Regions from separate parts of the Achromobacter sp. MUI-25009338 genome, predicted to be linked through region 2. Evidence: predicted binding sites of a transcription regulator. Region 2 holds the regulator's gene; the other holds the start of a gene.
What was found. The regulator NrdR, encoded in region 2, represses ribonucleotide reductase genes. The targets are predictions, from matches to a motif close to CACNANATNTNGTG.
Positions count from the first base shown of each region.

Region 1: the regulator NrdR is predicted to act here: its motif matches at 9,065-9,078, upstream of AC1IQ6_RS14765 (ribonucleoside triphosphate reductase).

Region 1 covers NZ_CM170627.1:3,115,662-3,127,495, reverse strand. Annotated here, with positions in the region: gene AC1IQ6_RS14800 (NAD(P)H-dependent flavin oxidoreductase) at 1-931, opposite strand, end outside; gene AC1IQ6_RS14795 (tripartite tricarboxylate transporter permease) at 1,054-2,442, opposite strand; gene AC1IQ6_RS14790 (hypothetical protein) at 2,439-2,924, opposite strand; gene AC1IQ6_RS14785 (hydroxymethylglutaryl-CoA reductase, degradative) at 2,964-4,265, opposite strand; gene AC1IQ6_RS14780 (aminotransferase-like domain-containing protein) at 4,364-5,782, shown strand; gene AC1IQ6_RS14775 (anaerobic ribonucleoside-triphosphate reductase activating protein) at 6,068-6,880, opposite strand; gene nrdD (anaerobic ribonucleoside-triphosphate reductase) at 6,846-7,028, opposite strand; gene AC1IQ6_RS14765 (ribonucleoside triphosphate reductase) at 7,064-9,058, opposite strand; gene AC1IQ6_RS14760 (DUF3325 domain-containing protein) at 9,189-9,539, opposite strand; gene AC1IQ6_RS14755 (PepSY-associated TM helix domain-containing protein) at 9,536-11,146, opposite strand; gene AC1IQ6_RS14750 (hypothetical protein) at 11,418-11,834, shown strand, end outside.
Region 2 covers NZ_CM170627.1:5,170,120-5,181,953, reverse strand. Annotated here, with positions in the region: gene AC1IQ6_RS24460 (M23 family metallopeptidase) at 96-1,505, opposite strand; gene tyrS (tyrosine--tRNA ligase) at 1,784-3,013, shown strand; gene AC1IQ6_RS24450 (YbhB/YbcL family Raf kinase inhibitor-like protein) at 3,088-3,744, shown strand; gene glyA (serine hydroxymethyltransferase) at 4,011-5,261, shown strand; gene nrdR (transcriptional regulator NrdR) at 5,435-5,914, shown strand; gene AC1IQ6_RS24435 (GlxA family transcriptional regulator) at 5,928-6,890, opposite strand; gene AC1IQ6_RS24430 (cysteine hydrolase family protein) at 6,900-7,463, opposite strand; gene ribD (bifunctional diaminohydroxyphosphoribosylaminopyrimidine deaminase/5-amino-6-(5-phosphoribosylamino)uracil reductase RibD) at 7,656-8,771, shown strand; gene AC1IQ6_RS24420 (PrkA family serine protein kinase) at 9,524-11,440, shown strand; gene AC1IQ6_RS24415 (YeaH/YhbH family protein) at 11,453-11,834, shown strand, end outside.

The DNA.
Region 1 (11,834 bases), 2.1 Mb from region 2:
GGCGCGCGTCGCAGCGGGTGTTTTCCTGCAGCGTCTTTTCCTGGCGCAGGTAGCGCGTCAGCCACGGCGTGGCCACGGCGCGCGCCGGCAGGCCGGCCACGCTGGTGAATTCCTTCAACTGGTCGGGGTCGGCGTCGATCAGCACGCGCTTGAAATTCTCGTGCGCGTCGCCCTCGATAGTGACGGCGAAGGCGGTGCCCACCTGTACGCCGTCGGCGCCGTGCCCCAGCCAGTGGCGCACCTGGTCGTGGCTGCCCACGCCGCCGGCCACGATGAGCTTGGGCGCGTCCTTGCCCAGCGCCAGTTCCTGGAACAGCTTGTGGCAATCGGCCAGCACGCGCTTGAAATCGAAGCGTTCGTCGTGCACGTCTTCGAGCCGCGCCGCGCCCAGGTGGCCGCCGGCGTGGCCGGGATGTTCGATCACCACGGCGTCGGCCAGCCGGCCCTTCTTGATCCATTTCTTGAGCACCGCGGCCACGCCGCGCGCTTCGGACAGAATCGGCACCAGCGCGACCTTGGGGAAATCGGCGGTCATTTCGGGCAGGTCCAGCGGCAGGCCCGCGCCCATCACGATGGCCTGGGCGCCGCTTTCGCAGGCCTGGCGCACCAGGGCCGGGTGGCCCCGCACCGCCTTCATGACGTTGACGGCGACCAGGCCGCGGCCCTGCGCCGTGTCCAGCGCGGCGCGGATTTCGCGGTGCAGCGCTTCGAGGTTGGCGCTGTCGATCAGGTCGCGGTCATGGCAGCGCTCGGTCTTTTCGAGCAGATCCGGATGATGGTGGCGCAAATCGATGCTGGCGATGGTGCCCATGGCGTTCTGGCTGGCGACCGCGCCGGCCAGGCGATGGGCCGAGATGCCGACGCCCATGCCGCCCTGTACGATGGGCAGCAGTTCGCGTCCGGCGAGAGTGAGTGATTTGAACCACGTCATGATCAGGTCTTTCCTCAGGTCAAGTTGACAGAGGCTAGAGCAAGGGGCGTCCGATCGCCTTGCGCGGGATCAAGCGGCGGGGAATTGCGGACGGGGCCGGGCCCCGTCCGACACGCGGTATTTCAGGCCAGCAGCTTGACGATCGCCGGCACCGACAGCACGGCGGTGTAATAGCCCATGAACTGCACGCCGGTGTTGAAGCCGAACAGGCGCGACAGCAGGCCGCCGAACAGGCCCATGGTGAGGATCACGAGCAGGCCCAGGAACTGGCCTTCCCAGACGCTGATGACGATGATCAGGCCGACGAAGGTGGCGATGATGGCCTCGTGGCTGACCTTGCGCGACACGAACAGCGCGGCGCGGCGCGCAAAGTTCATGGCGAACGGATAGGACACCACCGCGGCCAGCAATACCGCCAGCATGCCGTAGCCCAGGAACTCCCAGTGGTTCAGCAGGTTGTGCAGATTGTTGGTCTGGCCGGTGGCGGCGTCCACCGTGAAGCGCGGCGGCGCGTTGAACAAGGGCGCCGCGGGGCCGGCGGCCACCGGACTGAGCGGCAGGCCGAAGGCGATCAGCGGAATCAGCGCCTCGGCGATGTAGGTGGCCTCGGTGACGCCGTTGCGCGCGCTCAGCACGGTGGTCAGGCGGTGATAGGCATGCTTGACGCGCGAGCCCACCAGCTCGCCCAGCACCACGGTCATGGCCACGGGGCTGAACACGAAGGTGGCGCTGGAGACCGCGGCCGTGGCCAGCGTCCAGCGGGTCTGCGTGCGGTCCATGACCTTCAGCGGGTTGGGGAAGTAGCCCGACCAGCCTTTCACGTCCGGCGCCAGCGAGAAGGTGCGTACCTTGTCGCGCAGCATGCGCGAGCGCCCCTGCGGCGAGGCCACGCTGAACAGGTCCGCGATCAGCGGCCCGATGGCGATGCCCAGGAAGTAGCTGATGCTCAGCTTGACCCCGTACTTGGCGGTCAGGCTCTGCAGCGCGACGATGAGCACGACGAACGGCGCCAGCAGCGCGACCGCGGCCCAGCGGCCGGCCGAGAAGTAGGCGATGAGCAGCGCCGCGGCCAGGAAGATCCAGGGCGCGAACCGGGTGATGACCGCGCCGAACGGCGCCAGCAGCACCGCGAACAGCACGGCCAGCGGCACCGCCACGAACGCGGCGACGATGGCGCCGGACACCATCTTGCGCAGCGCGATGTGCGGCACGCCCAGCTTGCGCAGCATGTTCGCGTCCTGCAGCAGCGGCGTGGCCATGGTGTCGCCGGGTATGCCCAGCAGCGCCGTGGGCACGGCATGGGTCATGTGCTTGGCCACGGCGCCGGCCAGGAAAAAGGTGAAGACGCCCGCCGGCGGCACGCCCAGCAGCACCACCAGCAGGGTCAGCGGCGCCAGCGTGGTGGTTTCGTCGGTGCCGGACACCAGGCCGATGGCCGCGAACACCACCGCGCCCAGCAGGCCCATGGCGGCCGCCATCATGATTTGTTCGAGTAGCGCGGGATTGCTCATGCCAGCGCCTCCTTGTTCGCGCCCTGCGGCGCTTCGGCGCGCACGCGCGCATCGGACGCGGGCGCGGCGGGCTGGGCGAACAGCTCGTACAGGTCCAGCGCCTTGAGTTCGCGCACGGCGGCCTCGGGCAGATCGGCCAGCGTGCCCAGGCCGCCGGGCTGCTCGGCCAGTTCGGCCAGCACTTCGGCGCGCCAGGCCGGGTCCTGGGTGGCGCTGTGTTCGACCACGATGCGCTTGGGCGGGAACAGGCGGGCGCAGATCAGGCCGGCCAGCACGCAGCCCGCCAGCCCGGCCAGCATGGCGTAGGCATGGGCCAGCTCGGGCGAGGCGACGACGCCGCGCAGCCAATGGCTGGCGGCATAGAACCCCGCCACGCTGATCACGATGCCGATGCCGATGGCCCACGCCAGCTGGCGCAGGTCGACCGTGTCGCTCCAGACTTCCGCCAGGCGCGCAGGCGGCGCCGGGGTGTTCGGATTCATGTCTCTCTCCTTGGTTCTTGTCAGGCCGGATGGCCGGGTTTATCGGGGCGCGCGCAATTCCTCCAGCAAGGCGCGCGCGCGGTCGCTGGTTACGTCCCGCAGGGCCGCCATGCGCTTGGCGACGGTGTCGATCTCGGCGCCCGCCGCGCCGGCGGCCAGGGCGATGTTGCGCGCGTGCAGCGCCATGTGGCCGCGCTGGATGCCTTCGGTGGCCAGCGCCCGCAGCGCGCCCAGGTTCTGCGCCAGGCCCACGGCCACGGCGATTTCGCCCAGTTCCTGCGCGCTTTTCACGCCCATGATCTTCAGCGCCAGGCGGGCCAGCGGATGGGTCTTGGTGGCGCCGCCCACCAGGCCCACGGGCATGGGCATTTCGATGGAGCCGACCAGCGCGCCCGCGGCGTCTTTCTCCCAGTGGGTGAGGGAGGTGTAGCGGCCGTCGCGGCTGGCGTAGGCGTGGGCGCCGGCTTCCACCGCCCGCCAGTCGTTGCCGGTGGCGACGATCACGGGGTCGATGCCGTTCATGATGCCCTTGTTGTGCGTGGCCGCGCGGTAGGGATCGACCGCGGCGAAGGTGTAGGCGTCGAGCACGCCTTCGATGATGTCGGCGCCGCTGCGCTCGGCCGTGTCCAGCGCCTGCGGCGTCAGGCGCACGCGGGCGCGCGCCAGGCGCAGGTCGGCCAGGTTGGACAGGATGCGCAGGCGCACGGAGCCGCCGGAAATTTCCTCGATCAGCGGCGCCACGGCCTCGGCCATGGTGTTGACGGCGTTGGCGCCCATCGCGTCGCGCACGTCCACGATCAGGTGCAGCACCAGCATGGGGCCGCGCGGGGTGTCGGGAAATACGTGGACTTCGATGTCCTGGCAGCCGCCGCCCAGCTCGACCAGGGTGCGGTCGCGGCCGTTGGCCAGCGCCACGATGCGCTCGCGTTCGCGCAGCAGCGCCAGCCGCGCGCCCTGCGGATCGCCCAGCCCCAGCACCTGCACCTGGGCGCGCATCAGCGGCCGGGTGCTGGAAGTCTCGAAGCCGCCGCAGGCGCGCGCCAGCTTGGCCATGTAGGACGCGGCGGCCACCACGGACGGCTCCTCGACCGCCATCGGCACCAGCACGTCGCGGCCGTTGACCTGGAAGTTGGCGGCCACGCCCAGCGGCAGTTCGAACGCGGCGATGACGTTCTCTATCATGCCGTCGGCGCGGTCCAGGCCCAGCGCGCCTGGCGCGGCCAGCAGCCGGCGCTCCTCGGCGCTCAGGTCCGCGGCGTCGGCCACGGCCGCCAGGCGGTCGGCGGGGGTGAGGGAACGGAAGTTGGGCAGGCGGGAATCGGCCAATTGCGGGGTCTCCATGTATCGGAATCGGGTGGCCAGATTCTAGGTAGACTGTACCGGTATTGAGAGGTACAGTTTCGACAAACAGTGTCATTGCACTGCACCAATTTTTGCATATGTCCGGCAGCCTTCCTCCCCTGGCGACGCGCCCGCCGCGCGCCGCGCCCATCGCCGAAAGCCTGGCCCGGCTGATCGGCCAGCAGATCGCCGACGGCGTGTACCGGGCCGGCGACAAGCTGCCGTCGCTGCGCGAGCTGGCGCAATTGCACCGCTACGCGAAGAACACCGTGGTGGTGGCGTTCGAAATGCTGGTCGCGCAGGGCCTGGTGGAGCCGCGCCGGGGTTCCGGCTTCTACGTGCTGGAGACGGGCAGGACGCGCAAGGCCGCCGACGAGGAGCCGGGGCAGCTGAGCCGCGCCATGGACATCGTGTGGCTGATGCGCGAGCAGCTCAAGACCCAGCCCGACGCGGTCGCGGTGGGCGACGGGTTTCCGCCGGTGGAATGGCTGGCCGACATGCGCATGGACCGCTACCACCAGAAGGTGGTGCGCACCGGGCTGGGCGCCTTGTTCCGCTACGGCAGCCGCTTCGGCTATGCGCCGCTGCGCGAAAGCCTGGTGCGCAAGCTGGGAGACGTGGGCATCAATGCGGCGCCGCCGCAACTGGTGCTGACGCACGGCGCGAACGAGGCCATGGACCTGGTGATCCGCTACTTCGTGCCGCAGGACGCGCCGGTGCTGGTCGACAACCCCGGCTATTACCCCCTGTTCGGCAAGCTCAAGCTGGCCGGGGCGCGCATGCTGGGCGTGCCGCGCCTGCCGGACGGTCCGGACATCGCCGCGCTGGAAGCGCTGCTGCAGCGGGAAAAGCCGCGCCTGTTCTTCACCCAGTCGCTGGCGCACAACCCCACGGGGTCGGACATCTCGCCGGCCAAGGCGTACCGGGTGCTGCAGCTGGCGGAGCGCCACAACCTGATCCTGGTGGAGAACGATCCGCTGGCGGACTTCAAGCCCACGTCCGCGGTGCGCCTGGCGGCGCTGGACCAGCTGGAGCGCACCATTTACATCGGCAGCTTCTCCAAGTCATTCTCCGCCGCGCTGCGGGTGGGATTCATCGCCTGCAACGCCGCGCTGGCCAGCGACCTGGCCGACCTCAAGGCGCTGGTGCACGTCAGCAGTTCCGAGTACTGCGAGCGCATGGTGGACGTGATGCTGCGCGACGGCCACTACGAGCGGCATCTGGTCAGGCTGCGCCAGCGCCTGGAAGCCGCCACCGGCCATGCGCTGCAGGTGCTGGATTCGCTGGGCGCCGAGGTCTTCGCCCGGCCCACCAGTTCGCTGTACCTGTGGTCGGCCTTTCCCGGCGTGGACGACACGCTGGCCCTGGCCGCCGAGCTGATGCCGGAAAAGATCATCATGGCGCCGGGGCGGGTGTTCAGCGTGGACCCCACGATCCGATCGCCCTGGGCGCGCTGCAACGTCGGCGCCATCGGCTCGCCGCGTTTCCGGGAGGCGATGGCGCGGCGTGGGGGGTGACGCGCGGGTTGGCGTGGGGCGGGCGTAGGATGGGTGTAGCGCGAGAATACTTACGCAAGAATTCAACAATTCAACGCGCGTAACCCATCAGGCGGCGCCAGCCGCCGCCTTTCGAGGCAAGAGACAAACCGCCGGCTCTCGCCGGCCGATGGGTTACGCGCGTTCGGAGTCGGAATTCTTACCCGCCGGTTGCCGCGCTACACCCATCCTACGACCCAATATCATGGTTCATGGTTCGACCCGCAGCCACGTGCCCACGCCATGGTTCCACGCAACGCCATCCCCTCAGCGATACTCGAACGCTTCGAACCATTCCCGCATCCGGCTTTCGGCCTGCGCGCTCAAGTGGCGCGCGGCGGGCGAGTCCGGCGTGCTGCGCGCGCCCTGCACGGCGAAGCGTCGCACGCCGCGGCGGGACAGTTCCCGGGCCACGTCCAGCAGCCGGGTCTCGTCGAACCAGTCGGGATGCCAGGTGACGCGGCATTCGAAATCGCGCCGCGCCGACAGCAGCTGGGCCAGGCACGACATGGCGGGACGCTCGGAATCGCGGCGGCCGGTGATGTCGTCGTAGCCGGCGGCGTCGGCCTTGATGTCCAGGCCGACCCAGTCCAGGTGCTGCAGCACGTCGGCCAGTCGCAGCGGATAGATGCCGGCGGTGTGCATGCCGACCTGGTAGCCCATGCGCCGCACGTCGCGGATCATCTGGGCCAGGCGCGGTTCGCTCAGGGGTTCGCCGCCGGAGAATACGACGGCGTCCAGCAGCCCCTTGCGGGTTTCGAGGAAAGCGCGGATGTCATGCCAGTCGTAGCGCGCGGTGCGCGTCTGCAATTCGGTGTTGTGGCAGTAATGGCAGCGCCAGGGGCAGCCGGCGATGAAGACCACGGCGGCCAGCTTGCCGGGCCAGTCCACGGTGGAAAAAGGCACCAGCCCGCCCACCGAATGGGCGTGGCGCGGCAAGGGCTGCAGCACCGGCTGCGGCAAGGCGGCGTAGGCCGGCCTGACGGCCATCCTGCGCGCGGCGGGCGCGGACCCCGGCCCGCAGGCCGGGGCAGGACGCGCGCCCTCAGGCGCGGCGTTCGACGAAGAAGCGGCGTTCATTGAATTCGCCTTGTTTGCCGGTGTTGAAGGACGAAACGGGACGGTGGTAGCCCATCACGCGGGTCCAGATCTCGCAACGCACGCGCTGGCTGTCGTCCAGCATGGGGGCGGTGGCGGGGGCGATGTCGGGGGTGGTCAGGGTTTGCATAGGGGTTCCTTGGTAGAGGCCAGGGGGATATCCGGCTAGGCCGGGGTGCAGCATGACGATTGCCGGGCGAGCAGCTCGGCATCGCATTTGGGGCAGAACTCGTGGCGTCCCGCCAGATAGCCGTGGTTGGGGCAGATCGAGAAGGTCGGCGTGACGGTGATGTAGGGCAGGCGGAAATTCGACAGCGCGCGGCGCACCAGCTCCTTGCAGGCGCCGGCCGAGGACACGGCCTCGTTCATGTACAGGTGCAGCACGGTGCCGCCGGTGTACTTGCCCTGCAGCGTTTCCTGAAGCTCCAGCGCATGGAAGGGGTCGTCCGTATGCCCCACCGGCAGCTGGCTGGAATTGGTGTAGTAGGGCTGCGCGTCGCTGCCGGCCTGCAGGATGTCGGGATAGCGCTTGCGGTCCTCGCGCGCGAAACGGTAGGTGGTGCCTTCGGCCGGCGTGGCCTCCAGGTTGTACAGGTGGCCGGTCTGTTCCTGGAATTCGGTCATGCGGGCGCGCACGCGGTCCAGCAGCCGGACCGCCATGGCGTGGCCCGGCCCGGTGGTGATGTCGTCCATATCGCCGGTGAAGTTGCGGATCATCTCGTTGATGCCGTTCACCCCCAGCGTGCTGAAGTGGTTGCGCAGCGTGCCCAGGTAGCGGCGGGTGTAGGGATACAGGCCCTGGTCGATGTAGCGCTGCACCACCTTGCGCTTGGTTTCGAGCACGTCGCGCCCCAGCTCCAGCAGGTGGTCCAGGCGCGCCATCAGCTTGCCCTCGTCGCCGCGGCAGGTATAGCCCAGGCGCGCGCAGTTGACCGTGACCACGCCCACCGAGCCGGTCTGCTCGGCCGAGCCGAACAGGCCGTTGCCGCGCTTGAGCAGTTCGCGCAGATCCAGCTGCAGGCGGCAGCACATGGAGCGCACCATGTGCGGCTCCAGGTCGGAATTGAGGAAGTTCTGGAAATAAGGCAGGCCGTAGCGCGCCGTCATTTCGAACAGGCGTTCGGTGTTGGGATGGTCCCAGTCGAAGTCCGGCGTGATGTTGTAGGTGGGGATGGGGAAGGTGAAGACGCGGCCCTTGGCGTCGCCGGCCATCATGACTTCGATGTAGGCGCGGTTGATCATGTCCATCTCGGCCTGCAGGTCGCCGTAGGCGAACGGCATTTCCTCGCCGCCCACGTACGGAATCTGTTCGCGCAGGTCGGCCGGGCAGGTCCAGTCGAAGGTCAGGTTGGTGAACGGCGTCTGCGTGCCCCAGCGGCTGGGCACGTTGAGGTTGTAGATCAGCTCCTGCATGGCCTGCTTGACCTGCGCGTAGGTCATGGCGTCGCGGCGGATGAAAGGCGCCATGTAGGTGTCGAACGAGCTGAAGGCCTGCGCGCCGGCCCATTCGTTCTGCAGCGTGCCCAGGAAGTTGACGATCTGGCCGATGGCGGCCGACATGTGGCGCGGCGGCGTGGCCTCGACCTTGCCGGGGATGCCGTTGAAGCCTTCGGTCAGCAGCTGGCGCAGCGACCAGCCGGCGCAATAGCCGCTCAGCATGTCCAGGTCGTGGATGTGGATGTCGCCTTCGCGGTGGGCGCGTCCGGCCTCCGGCGCGAAGACATTGGACAGCCAGTAGTTGGCGGTGACCTTGCCCGCGACGTTCAGGATCAGGCCGCCCAGGCTGTAGCCCTGGTTGGCGTTGGCGTTGACGCGCCAGTCGCGCTGCTCCAGGTATTCCTCCATGGCGCTTTCCACGTCCACCAGGGTGTGGCGCAGCGAGCGCAGGCGGGCGTGCTGCTCGCGGTAGACGATGTAGGCGCGCGCCGTGCGCCAGCGGCCGGCCTGGACCAGGACTTCCTCGACGCGGTTCTGGATGGTTTCGACGCCGGGGCAGGGCTGGTCGGCCAGCGCGTCGATGACGGCGTCGGTCAGCGCCTGCGCGCCCGCGAGGTCCAGTTCCCCGGTGCTCTGGCCGGCCGCGGCGATGGCGTGGGCGATCTTGTCGCGGTCGAACGCCACGACCCGGCCGTCGCGCTTGAGTATGTGCTGGATATGCATGACTGACACCATATGTAGTAGGGTGGTGAAACTCTATCACCACATATGGTGTCGTCGACGTACGCGAGACGCGGGATTTTAGCCCTGCTTGATGCGCATCAAACGCGTTTTTCGCGCCTTGCGCGGACCGTCAAAAGCCGATTCCGACCCCGGCCAGCGCGATCGCCAGGGCCAGCGCCGCGGTGCGCGCCGCCGGGCGCGGGGCCCACGACAGCATGCCGACCCACAGCAGGGCGCCGGCCGACAGCCAGCCCAGCCAGGCCACCACGCCCACCGTATTGCCCCACAGGCTGACGCAGGGCAGAAGGGCCAGGGCCAGCAGCAGCAGGCCGGCGCCGCGCAGCACGCGGCTGTGTCCGGCCGACGGGTCGCGGCCCCAGACCTGGTCGTAATGGCGCGGCATGGCCAGGCTCAGGCAGGCCATGCCGGAGTAGGTCAGCAGCAGGGCCATGCCGATGGCGTACAGGTCGTTGGAATTCATGCCGCTGCCTCTTCGTTTGCGCGGGGGATGCGCTGCGAGGGCGCCGTAGCGGGCCGGCGCCATAACCGCAGGGCCGCCCAGCCCGATAGTACGCCGAAAGCCAGGGCGCTCAGTTCGACGCCGGCGCTTTCCCAGTCGCCGCGCGCGATCTGCGCGTACAGGTGGTCGCCCACGGCGGCGTACGACATCAGCGGCAGCAGCAGGCACAGCGCCGACAGCAGGCCCAGCTGCATGATCCAGGCGCGGCGCGGGGCGCATAGCCAGGCATGCGGCAGCGTCAGCGCCCAGATCAGGAAGAAGACGCGCAGCTCCCAGGCGGCCCGGTCCTGCAGCGTCACCGGCAGCAGGCGATTGGCCCAGAAATAGCCGACGCAGGCGATGCCCAGCCCGGCCATCGCGGCCACGTTCAGTCCTTCGATCAGGCGGTAGACGCGCGCGGTGGCGGCGCCGAATTCGCCGCCGTGCCGGGCGCGGCGCTTGACCATGAAGAGGATGGCGCCGGTGCCCATCAGGGCCGCGCCGGCCATGCCGCAGATGAAATACAGCCATTGCATGGCCACGCCGCCGAACCTGGCCATGTGCAGGTCGCTCAAGACCTGGCGCGTGCGCGGCGCGGCGCCGCCCAGCACTTCGCCGGCCGGGCGCACGCGCAGCAGTTCGCCGTCGCCCGTGAACTCCGCCATGCCGGTGGTGGCGCTGATGTTGCGCAAGGTGTCGGCCGCCTCGTTCCAGCCGTACACGCCGATGCGCATGGAGCTGTCTTCGGGGTTGCGGATGACGATGGCGCGGGGGGTCTGCCCGATCAGGCTTTCGGCCCGGGCGACGATGGGCTCCAGCGCCGGCACGGCCTGGGCGGCGCCGCTGCGCGCGAGCATCGGCTCGCCTTCCAGTTCGGCCAGATAGACGCGCAGCGCCTGCGGGCCCTCGCCGTAGGTGGCGGAAACGGGAGCGGGCATGAGCGTCGCGCCGGAAATCACCACGCCGGTGTAGGCGATCATGAACAGAAAGGGCAGGGTCAGCACCGCGCTCGTATTGTGCGCGTCCAGCCACGAGCGCTGGCCCTTGTTGGCGCGGAAGGTGAAGAAATCCTTGAAGATGCGTTTGTGCGTGACCACGCCGGAAATCAGCGCCACCAGCATCGCCATGGTGGCGAAGGCCACGATCCACAGCCCCAGCCCGGCGTCGTGCAGGGTGTAGTGGAAGTCCACGAAGTGCTGGCCGCCCGGCGTGGCACGGCTTTCGGCCTCGTCGTGGTGCTCGTCCAGTTCGGCGCCGGTGACGGGGTCGAGCTCGGCGTCGGCGTAAAGGCCGTTCTTGTCGAACCAGTAAACCGTCAGCCCATTGTCGTGGTGGCGGTTGACCGGCCAGATTTCCCACATGCCCGCGCCGGCATGGTTGCGGGCCATGTAGTCCACCGCCAGCCCGAAGCGGTGGGCGCGGTCCACCGGCGCGCCTTGCCGCTCGGCGGCCGAGGCTTCGGCAGCCTGGTGTTCGGGCGTCATCCAATGGGTGATGGGTTCGGAGAACACGGCCAGCGAACCCGTCAGGAAGACGGCGAACAGCAGCCAGGAGAACCACAGGCCGACCCACGTATGGAGCCAGGCCATGGACAGGCGGAAACCGGATTTCAGGGTGAGCCTCTTTCTTGTGACGCCGCCGCGAACCGAGGCGGTCTGATTTTTATTGAGAATAATTCCGATTCTAAACTAAATGGGGCCAGTGTTGTCCGGTCCGGGGCTTTGTATTTTCTGCACCCGGTGCGCGCAGGCGCGGCGTGCGGGGCGGCGCGGGAACGCCGGTTGCTGGGGTCGCGCAGGTCGCCAGGCCGCCGGTACGCGGCGGCGGTGGCGCGACACCACACAGACAGAGGAGCGTCCAATGAAACGCAAAGCCGGAAATGCCGCGCAGATCGAGGAACTGCTGTATCAGGCCCTGGAAACCGAGATCGGGGGATTGAAAATCTACGAGACCGCCGTGACCTGCGCCGTCAATGAAGACCTGAAGCAGGAATGGCAGGACTATCTGGAAGAAACGCGCACCCATCGCCGCGTGCTGCTGACCGTGTTCGAGCAGCTGGGGCTGGACCCCGAGCGCGAGTCGCCGGGCCGCGAGGTCGTGCGCCATATCGGCGAGTCGCTGGTGAAGGCCATGAAGATGGCGATCGCCGCTGGCGACGCCGACGCCGCGCAGCTGGTCGCGACCGAATGCGTGGTGCTGGCCGAGACCAAGGACCACGCCAACTGGACGCTGATCGGCGTGATCGCCGAGCAGCACGGCGGCACCGAGGGCAAGGTG
Region 2 (11,834 bases):
CCTTGGAGACTCGGGAAGTCACGGGATGGCCTCTCGCAATAAAAAAAGCGGCCGCGCAGTGATCGTGCGGGGCCGCCTTCGGGGTGACGTCTTGCCTAGCGGCTGGCCACGTTGGTCAGCGCGTCGGGCAGAGTCTGCTGGAACTGGGTCAGCAGCTGGATCTGCTGCTTGTACGGGGCCACAGCCTGGTTGAACGCGCGCACTTCGGCGGGTTCCAGGCTGCGCGCCACGGGCAGGTCCACGGCCAGCGGGTCGACCGGCTGGTTGGCCACGCGGAACTCGTAGTGCAGGTGCGGGCCGGTGGCCCAGCCGGTGGAGCCGACGTAGCCCAGCAACTGGCCTTGCGAGATCTTCGCGCCCTTGGTGATGCCCTGGGCGATGCGGCTCTGGTGCGCGTACAGCGTCGAGTACTTGCCGTGGTGCTTGACGATGACCACGTTGCCGTAGCCGTTCTGCCAGCCGGCGAATTCGACCGTGCCGTCGGCGGTGGAGTGGATCGGGGTGCCGGACGGCGCCGCGTAGTCGACGCCCTTGTGTCCCGTCCAGGTCTTGTGGATGGGGTGCATGCGCATGCCGAAGGTGGAGCTGATGCGGCTGAACTTCAGCGCGGTGCGCAGGAAGGCGCCGCGCAGGCTGGTGCCGTCGAAGTCGTAGTACGAGCCGCTCTTGTCGTCGGGGCTGAACCAGACGGCGCTGTAGGTCTTGCCGCCGTTGATGAATTCCAGCGCCAGCACGCGGCCGGCGCCGGCGTAGCGCCCGTCGTGCGAGCGCACTTCGTAGACCACGCGGAACTGGTCGCCCTGGCGCAGGTCGCGCAGGAAGTCGATCTTGGCGCTGAGGATGTCGGCCATCTGCATGGTGACCGAATCCGGGATGCCGGCCTCGTCGGTGGCGCCGAACAGCGAGGAGCGGATCGTGCCCACGGCCACGCGGGTCTGGCGCTCGGTGTTTTCGGTGACTTCCTCGGCCTTGTAGCTGTCGCCCGACGGCGCCACATGCAGCAGGCGCGTGACGATCTGGCCGTCGGCCTCGTTGCCGGGGGTGTGGATATAGCGCAGCCAGAGCAGCTTGCCGTCTTCGTCGGTCGCGGCCTGCACGGAGCGGCCGGGGTACAGCTTGTAGATGCTGCGGGCGCTGGCGTCGTGGGTCAGGAAGGCCTGCAGGTTGGGCGCGTCCAGGTCCAGGCGCTGCAGCACGGCCGACAGCGTGTCGCCCGGGCGGATGCGGGTCTCGCTGATGTAGGGCGCGGCGCTGGGGGCGCTGACTTCGACCTGCTCGGCGCTTAGCGGCAGGACGCTGCGGATGATGCGCGACGGGGGGAGTTCGGTGCGGTCGGGTTGCTGCACCATGCCGAGGGCGGCGGCGCCGGCAAACAGGCCGAGTGCGGTGACGAGAAGAGTGCGACGGAAAAGTCCCGAGCGGTGCGGCTTGGGTTCTACGGGCGCAAACAGGGCAGCAACTTTGCGCTTGATGCTACTCGCCAGTTCGTGGAGGCCACGAGTCATCGTGAAGTTACCCTCTCAGGTGGCAGGAGCTCGCAGGGTGCGTATGCGGACATACCCTCGCGCGCCACGGTTTCCGGGGCAAGGGCAGGCGCGAGGCGCATCTTGTGAACAACGGGTGAGTGAAACGGAAAAAACCGGGGTAAAGCGGCCGCAACTGCGTATAGCTGGCAATTGCGTATGATTAGGGCGGTATCCTAGCCGATTCGGCTAGAATTTTCGATAGTTTTCGTCACTTTTTACACCTTTTTGTCGGCCAAAGCCGCGTCAGTCCCCCTGCCATGTCATCCTCAGAAGCCCCCATCACTCCCGAAGTCGAAGCCGATCTGCGTATAGCCCAGCGTGGCTGCGACGAACTCCTGGTCGAATCCGAGTTCGTCCGCAAGCTGGCCCGCAGCCGCGCCACCGGCGTGCCGCTGCGCATCAAGCTGGGGCTGGACCCCACCGCGCCCGACATCCACCTGGGCCACACGGTGGTGCTGAACAAGATGCGCCAGCTGCAGGACATGGGGCACAACGTCATCTTCCTGATCGGCGATTTCACCTCGACCATCGGCGACCCCAGCGGCCGCAACAACACCCGCCCGCCGCTGACCCGCGAGCAGATCGAGGCCAACGCCCAGACCTATTACGCCCAGGCCAGCCTGGTGCTGGACCCGGCGCGCACCGAGATCCGCTACAACTCCGAGTGGTGCGATCCGCTGGGCGCGCGCGGCATGATCCAGCTGGCCTCGCGCTACACCGTGGCGCGCATGATGGAGCGCGAGGACTTCACCAAGCGCTTCAAGAACGGCGTGCCGATCTCGGTGCACGAATTCCTGTATCCGCTGATGCAGGGCTATGACTCGGTGGCGCTGAAGTCCGATCTGGAGCTGGGGGGCACCGATCAGAAGTTCAACCTGCTGGTCGGCCGCGAGCTGCAAAAGGAATATGGCCAGGAGCCCCAGTGCATCCTGACGATGCCGCTGCTGGTGGGCACCGACGGCGTCGAGAAGATGTCCAAGTCCAAGGGCAACTACATCGGCATTTCGGAGTCGCCCGACTCCATGTTCGGCAAGCTCATGTCGATTTCCGACACGCTGATGTGGCGCTACTTCGAGCTGCTGTCGTTCCTGTCGCTGGACGCGATCGCCGCGCTCAAGCAGGAAATCGACGGCGGGCGCAACCCGCGCGACGCCAAGGTCATGCTGGCCCAGGAAATCATCACGCGCTTCCACTCGGCCAAGGCCGCCGAAGAGGCCCTGGCCACGTTCGAGGCCCGCTTCCGCGACGGCGCCATTCCCGACGACATCCCCGAAGTGAACATCGGCGGTGCGCCGGTGGGCATACTCAAGCTGCTGCGCGAAGCCGGCCTGGTGGCGTCCGGCTCGGAGGCGCAGCGCAACGTGGAGCAGGGCGGCGTGCGCGTCAACGGCGACCGCGTGGAAGACAAATCGTTGCAATTGCCCGCGGGGTCTTACGTGGTCCAGGTGGGCAAGCGCAAGTTCGCGCGTGTTAATTTGAAGCCGTGACAATCAGGATTTGATACCCTGTGAGCGTACGGGCAGGGGCTGTGGGGCCTTTGCGGCAAATCTAGGAGCACGACATGGAACTCTCGAGTTTGTCCTTTTCCGATCACGAGTCGATTCCGGAGCGCTACGCTTTCGGCAAGATCGATGCGCAATCGCACGTCGCGCTGGCAGACAACTACAACCCGCAGTTTTCCTGGGACGACGTCCCGGCGGGTACGCAGTCGTTCGCCCTGATCTGCCACGATCCCGACGTCCCCTCCAGTCCCGACGACGTCAACCAGGAAGGCCGCGAAGTGCCGGCCGACCTGCCGCGCGTGGACTTCTTCCACTGGGTGCTGGTGGACCTGGCCGCCGACATGCGCGAAATCGACGAAGGGGCCTTCTCCAACGGCATCACGCCGCGCGGCAAGGGCGGCCCGCTGGCGCCCATGGACACGCGCCAGGGCATCAACTCGTATTCCTCGTGGTTCGCCAATGACCACGACATGAGCGGGGATTATTTCGGCTATGACGGCCCGTGCCCGCCCTGGAACGACGCGCTGGTGCACCGCTACGTGTTCACCCTGTACGCGCTGGACGTGCCGACCCTGAACCTGCAGGGTTCGTTCACCGGCGAGGACGCGCTGCGCGCCATGCAGAACCACGTGCTGGCCAAGGCCTCGCTGACCGGCACCTACACGCTCAACCCCAGGCTTGCGCCCAAGCAGATCGGCGCCACCTCGGCCTCCTGAGGCCGCGCCGCCGGAAAGGGGCCGCTTTATGCGGCCCTTTTTTTCTTGCCGGCTTGCATGAAAGTTCCTCAAGCCGGCTTGAGGCGTTTTGCCGTACGCGCCGCGATGCCGTGGTTTTCGCGCCCGTCGCGGCATTTTTGCCCGGGTTGCGCGCATTTTGGCGGCAATTTGCCCGGCCCGACGCGGTAAACTATCCGCCATTGTCCGGGTTTACCCCGTCCGACGCCGTTTTCCTCTCTTTCTTACCGTCTCAGGAACCCCCCGTCATGTTTGACCGCAACCTCACCCTGTCCAAGGCTGACCCGGACGTTTGGGCCGCCATCCAGAAGGAAGACGTGCGCCAGGAGCAGCACATCGAGCTGATCGCTTCGGAAAACTACGCCAGCCCGGCCGTCATGGAAGCCCAGGGCACGCAGTTCACGAACAAGTACGCCGAAGGCTACCCGGGCAAGCGCTACTACGGCGGTTGCGAGTACGTGGACGTGGTCGAACAGCTGGCCATCGACCGCCTGAAGCAGATCTTCGGCGCCGAAGCCGCCAACGTGCAGCCCAACTCGGGCTCGCAGGCCAACCAGGGCGTGTACATGGCCGTCCTCAAGCCGGGCGACACCGTGCTGGGCATGAGCCTGGCCGAAGGCGGCCACCTGACCCACGGCGCTTCCGTCAACGCCTCGGGCAAGCTGTACAACTTCATCTCGTACGGCCTGGACGAAAACGAAGTCCTGAACTACGCCCAGGTCGAGCAGCTGGCCAAGGAGCACAAGCCCAAGCTGATCGTCGCCGGCGCCTCGGCCTACGCCCTGCACATCGATTTCGAGCGCATGGCCCGCATCGCCCACGACAACGGCGCGCTGTTCATGGTCGACATCGCCCACTACGCCGGCCTGGTCGCCGGCGGCGTCTACCCCAACCCGGTGCCGCACGCCGACTTCGTCACCTCGACCACGCACAAGTCGCTGCGCGGCCCGCGCGGCGGCGTCATCATGATGAAGGCCGAGTACGAAAAGATCATCAACTCGGCGATCTTCCCCGGCATCCAGGGCGGCCCGCTGATGCACGTCATCGCCGGCAAGGCCGTGGCCTTCAAGGAAGCGCTGGAACCCGAGTTCAAGACCTACGCCGAGCAGGTCGTCAAGAACGCCAAGGTCCTGGCCGACACGCTGGTCAAGCGCGGCCTGCGCATCGTTTCCGGCCGCACCGAAAGCCACGTGATGCTGGTGGACCTGCGCTCCAAGGGCATCACCGGCAAGGAAGCCGAAGCCGTGCTGGGCCAGGCCCACATCACGGTCAACAAGAACGCCATCCCGAACGACCCGGAAAAGCCCTTCGTGACCAGCGGCATCCGCCTGGGCACGCCGGCCATGACCACCCGCGGCTTCAAGGAAGCGGAAGCCGAGCTGACCGCCAACCTGATCGCCGACGTGCTGGACAACCCGCGCGACGAGGCCAACATCGCCGCCGTGCGCGCCCGCGTCAATGAACTGACCGCGCGCCTGCCGGTCTACGGCAAGAAGTAAGCCCGCCTGCGGGCCGCGCGCCCGCACTGGCCTGGCTAAGGGACGGTCCCGCAAGGCGCCGTCCCTTCGCTTTTTTTGCGGGCCCCGGCCTTGCGGCCTGGCCTGTATGGATGGCTGCGGGTCGCCGTTACAATATGCTTAACTATTGCCTCCAGCGCCTTTAGGGATCACACATGCGGTGTCCATTTTGCGGCAATGCCGAAACGCAGGTCGTCGACAGCCGGGTCTCCGAAGAGGGCGACGCCATCCGGCGTCGCCGCCGCTGCCTGTCCTGCGACAAGCGGTTCACCACGTATGAACGGGTGGAGCTCGCCATGCCTTCGGTCGTCAAGCGCAACGGCAGCCGCAGCGATTACGATCCCGGCAAGCTGCGCGCCAGCCTGAGCCTGGCGCTGCGCAAGCGGCCGGTCAGCACCGAAGACGTGGACGCCGCGGTCGCCCGCATCGAAGAGCAGCTGCTGGCCAGCGGGCTGCGCGAGGTGCCCACCGAGCAGATCGGCGAACTGGTCATGAACGAGCTGCGCAAGCTCGACAAGGTGGCCTACGTGCGCTTCGCCTCGGTCTACAAGAGCTTCGAGGATATCGGCGAATTCGTCGAGGCCATCCGCGAGATGCAGGGCCCGCTGCTGCCGGGCAAGCTGCGCAAGGACTAAGCGCCCCGTCCCGTCAGTGTTCGGCCGCCGCGCGCGCCAGGCTGGGGGTGAGCGGCTGGAACTTGCGCCAGACCCGCCGCATGTGCTGGGCCGAGCCAAAACCCGATTTTTCGGCCACGCGCTCCAGGTCCAGCCGGGTGTCGCGCAGCAGGTCGCGCGCCAGCGCCACGCGTATCTGGTAGAGATAGTCCATCGGCGTGCAGCCCGCGTGCTCGCGGAACAAACGGGTCAGATGGCGCACGCTGGTATGCGCGTGGTCGGCCAGCGATTGCGCCGACCACGGCGCCGCCGGATCGCGGATCACGGCGTCCTGCACCCGGTGCACGCCCGGATGCAGGTGGCTGCGGTGGTCCAGCCAGGGCGACAGCGCCGAATCGGTGCCGGCGCGCCGCTGGTAGACCACCATGTCGCGCGCCACCTCGCTGGCCACCCGCGGCCCGCAATGGCGCGACACCATGTGCAGCGCCAGGTCGATGCCGGCGGTAATGCCGGCGCTGCTGACCAGTTTGCCGTCCTCGACGAAGATGCGGTTGTCGTGCAGCCGCGCGCTCGGGTCTATGGCCGCCAGCTGCTGCAGGCAGCTGTGGTGCGTGGTGCATTCGCGCTGCCGCGTCAGTCCGGCGCGGGCCGCGAACAGCGCGCCCGCGCACACGGTCATCAGCGTGAAGCCGTCGGCCGGGTGGCGCTGCGCGAGCCACTCGATGATGGCGCGGGCCTGCGGCTCGTCCAGGCGCGTGGGCTGGCCCACCACGCCCGATACGATGACCAGCGCGTGCGCCGGCAAGGCTGCCGGCAGCGGCTTGACCTGGGCCAGGTGCAGGCCGGGCAGGCCGCTCTCGACCTCGCGCGACGGGCCGCAGAAATGCAGTTCGAACGCGCCGGGGCAGAGTTTGTTGGCCACGCGGAACGCTTCGGCCGGGCCGGCCACGTCCAGCAGGACGACGCCTTGCGACAGCACGAAATACACCGGCACCATGCGCGGCTCCTAGCCCGCCAGCGCGTCGGCGGCCCGCGCGATGCGGGCGAAGCGCCCCTGCAGCACCAGTTCGGTGCGGTCGCGGATCTCGGCCGGCGTGTAGTTCTTGCCGGACGGGCTCTGCATGGCGAAAGTCAGCGTGGCGTCGGTCGGGAATACGACCTTGAAACCGGCGTCGCTGGCGTGGCGGGCCGTGGTTTCGCAGCACTGCTCGGTGCGGATGCCGCAGACGATGACGCCCTCGATGCCGTGCTCGCGCAGCCAGTCGTGCAGGCTGGCGCCGTCGGCGTCGACCGCGTAGAGCGAGGAATGCACGGTCTTGTGGAACACGGCGGAGGGGGCGAGGTGCAGCTCCTTCAGCGTGCGCACGTGGCCGGAAGCCAGCGAGAACGGGTTGGCCGGGTCGTTGGCGGCGCTGGTGTGGAACACCTGCAGCACCGGCATGTCGCGGGCGACGGCGGCGTCGATCAGGGACTGGATCTGCCCGAGGAACGCCGGATATTCCGTTTCGTCCCAAAACGGACGCAGCCGGAAAGATTCTTGTACGTCGATGACGATCAGCGCTTGTTTCATGGACCGGCTCCAGGCAATGGAATAAAAAGGGGTGTAGCGACAGTTTTACTGCAATCCCGGCGCCGCCGGCGCGCCGCGAAAGACGCCTATCGGCCCAAAACGGACATTCACTGGCGGCCCCGTCGCAGGCGGCCGGCGCGGCATACAATCCTGGGCATGATGACCCCGAGCGACCCCGACGACGTTTTCTGGATGCGACGCGCGCTGGACCTGGCGCGCACCGTCATGTACTCCACCGCGCCCAACCCCCGGGTCGGCTGCGTGATCGTGCGCGACGGGCGCGTGCTGGGCGAAGGCGCGACCCAGCCCCCCGGCGGTCCCCATGCCGAAGTCTGCGCCCTGCGCGACGCGCAGGCGCGCGGCGAGTCGGTGGCCGGCGCCACGCTGTACGTGACGCTGGAACCCTGCAGCCATTACGGCCGCACGCCGCCGTGCGTGGACGCGGTGCTGGCGGCGCGTCCGGCGCGCGTGGTGGCGGCGCTGGGCGATCCGAATCCGCTGGTCAACGGGCAGGGCCTGGCGCGGCTGCGCGAGGCCGGCATTGCGGTCACCACCGGCGTGTGCCGGGAAGAAGCGCTGGCGGTCAACGCGGGCTTCATTTCCCGCATGAGCCGCGGGCTGCCCTGGGTGTGGATGAAAATGGCGGCCTCGCTGGACGGCCGCAGCGCCCTGCATAACGGCGTATCGCAATGGATCACCGGCGCGGACGCCCGCGCCGACGGCCATCGCTGGCGCGCGCGCAGCTGCGTGGTGCTGACCGGCATGGGCACCGTGCTGAAGGACGACCCGCAGCTGAACGTGCGCGGCGTGGATACGCCGCGCCAGCCGCGCAAGGCGGTGGTCGACGGCCGCTTCGAGATCCCCGAGCACGCCAGGCTTTTCGACGGCGCCGAAGTCATCGTCTTCACCGCCCGCGACGACGCGGCCAAGGCCGCGCGGCTGCATGCCATGAACGCGCGCGTCGTGCCGCTGCCCGGCGCGACGCCGGACCGGGTGGACCTGCCGGCGATGATGCGCTGGCTGGCGGCCGAGCAGATCAACGAAGTGCACGTGGAGGCCGGCGCCGGCCTGAGCGGCGCGCTGGTCGCGGCAGACTGCGTCGACGAACTGCTGCTGTACATGGCGCCGGTGCTGCTGGGCGATGCCGCCGGCATGGTGCGGCTGCCGATGCTGGAGCACCTGGAAGCCGCCCGTCGCTACGAATTCATCGACGCCGAACGGGTGGGCGCGGACCTGCGCGTGCGCGCCCGGGTCGCCGAAACGTGGCGCCAGCTCATGCAGCGCGTGGAATTGCCCGCGCTGTCCTGAGGCCCATAAACCGCACTGGCGCAAGGGCTGCTAGCACTCGGCATGTGCGGCTGCCAGCCGCGCAACGCCGCGCGCGCGATGCGATGACGCCAAATTCGCGAGCTTTTATCCGCATGTTTCGTGCCGCCGATGCGCGCCGCCGCGCATGCCAAGATACGGACTATTTTGGGCATTGCGCAAAATGAATTGCCACAAAACCTTCAATTGGCTATAGCATAGGCACATGACTAGGCGATACGTCCTGAAGGCTTAAACCGCTCAGTGCCACATGCCCTCGTCACCACGGATTCCCGTGCCGCGTTATCGGCGCTTTTTCACGACCGGAGCGGCACGCTGCTGAACGAAGACGCCACGCGCCGTTCAGACCGTCCGCTGCCATCGCATAGCGGGCGCATCGGGTTTGGCCCGAATCATAAGAATCCTCGGGATATCGCTCTTCCCTTCAAATCATTGCCGAGCATTTCATTGCAGGCGCGCTTATCGTGCGCGCATACGGCGATATGCTGACAGCGAATGAGCGAACATTCTTCACGTAAGTTGCAATCCCTGACGGAACTTGTGTCCGAAGGGTGCAGCCTAAACGGAAAGGGCCTGATCGTGCTCATGGTTGATGTGTGGCGAAAGCAACATACCTTCCGGCCAACAATGCATATCGCGAGATTGTCTAGTAATGCGCGAGCGCTGAGGCACAATGGGGACACGTAGGGACGTATTGGATTTTTCGCGTGTTGTAGGAGGTTTCCGTGCAAAACATCGTCGAAGGCTTCAAGTCGCAGTATGCAAAAGAGCAGGAATCAGAACTCTCCCTCGAGGAGTACCTGAATCTCGCGAAACGCGATCCCATGGCGTACGCCAGTCCCGCTGAGCGCATGCTGGCCGCGATCGGCGAACCCGAGATCGTGGATACGCGTAACGACCCACGTCTTTCCCGTTTGTTTTCCAACCGGACCATCCGGCGCTATCCGGCGTTCCAGGAGTTCTACGGCATGGAGGACGTGATCGGGCAGATCGTTGCGTTCTTCAAGCACGCGGCCCAGGGACTGGAGGAGCGCAAGCAAATCCTGTATCTGCTGGGGCCCGTGGGCGGCGGCAAGTCGTCCATCGCGGAGCGGCTCAAGGCCTTGATGGAGACCTATCCCATCTATGCCTTGAAGGGCTCGCCGGTCAACGAATCGCCGCTGGGCCTGTTCCATCCGGAACGGTTCGGCGACATGCTGGAAAAGGAATACGGCATTCCGCGCCGCTACCTGACCGGCATCATGTCGCCGTGGGCCGTCAAGCGCCTGAAGGAATACGACGGCGACATCTCGCAGTTCCGGGTGGTGCGCCTGAATCCGTCGGTGCTGCGCCAGACCGCCATCGCCAAGACCGAGCCGGGCGACGAGAACAACCAGGACATCTCCTCGCTGGTCGGCAAGGTCGACATCCGCAAGCTCGACCGCCATTCGCAGGACGACCCGGACGCCTACAGCTATTCCGGCGGCCTGTGCCTGGCCAACCAGGGCCTGCTCGAGTTCGTGGAGATGTTCAAGGCCCCGATCAAGATGCTGCACCCCTTGCTCACGGCCACCCAGGAAGGCAACTTCAAGGGCACCGAAGGCTTCTCCGCGATCCCGTTCAACGGCATGATCCTGGCCCACTCGAACGAATCGGAATGGCAGACCTTCCGCAACAACAAGCACAACGAGGCGTTCCTCGACCGTATCTACATCGTCAAGGTGCCGTACTGCCTGCAGGTGTCGGAAGAGGTCCGCATCTACGAGAAGCTGCTGCAGCACAGTTCGCTGTACTCGGCGCCGTGCGCCCCGGGAACGCTGGACATGATGGCGCAGTTCTCGGTGCTGACGCGCCTGAAGGAACCCGAGAACTCCAGCATCTACTCGAAGCTGCGCGTCTATGACGGCGAAAGCCTGAAGGACGTGGACCCGAAGGCCAAGGCCTTGCAGGAATACAAGGACTACGCGGGCACCGACGAAGGCATGGCCGGCGTCTCCACGCGTTTCGCCTACAAGATCCTGTCCAGCGTCTTCAACTACGACCAGACCGAAGTGGCCGCCAACCCGGTGCACCTGATGTACGTGCTGGAGCAGCGCATCGGCCGCGAGGACTATCCCGACGAAATCCGCCGGCGCTACCTTGAATTCATCAAGGGTTACCTGGCGCCGCGCTATGCGGAATTCATCGGCAAGGAGATCCAGACCGCCTACCTGGAGTCGTACTCCGAGTACGGCCAGAACATCTTCGACCGCTACGTGACCTTCGCCGACTGCTGGATCCAGGACGAGGAATTCCGCGACCCGGAAACCGGCGAAAGCTTCGACCGCAGCGCGCTCAACGACGAACTGGAAAAGATCGAAAAGCCGGCGGGCATCGCCAACCCCAAGGACTTCCGCAACGAGATCGTCAACTTCGTGCTGCGGGCGCGCGCCAACAACAACGGCCGCAACCCCACCTGGACCAGCTATGAGAAGCTGCGCGAAGTGATCGAGAAGAAGATGTTCTCGAACACCGAAGACCTGCTGCCGGTGATTTCGTTCAACGCCAAGGCCTCGGCCGAGGACAAGTCGAAACACCAGAGCTTCGTCGATCGCATGGTGGAAAAGGGCTACACGGAAAAGCAGGTCAGGCTGCTGTGCGAGTGGTATCTCCGTGTGAGGAAGTCCTCCTGAGCGAGGTGAATCATGAATTCACTGATCGATCGCCGTCTCAACGGGCGCAATAAAAGCGCCGTCAACCGGGAGCGTTTTCTCCGGCGCTACAAGGACCAGATCCGCAAGGCGGTGCACGGGATGATCCGCGACCGCTCGATCCAGGACATGGACCAGGGCGGTGAAATCAACCTGCCCGCCCGCGACATCTCCGAGCCGACCTTCCGGCACGGCACGGGCGGCGACCGCGAGATCGTGCACCCCGGCAACCGCGAGTTCGCCAAGGGCGACACCTTCGACCGGCCGCAGGGCGGGCAGGGCGAGGGCGGCTCCGAGCCGGGCGAAGGCGAATCGGTGGACCAGTTCACCTTCAGCCTGTCGCGGGCCGAGTTCCTCAACCTGTTCTTCGAGGACC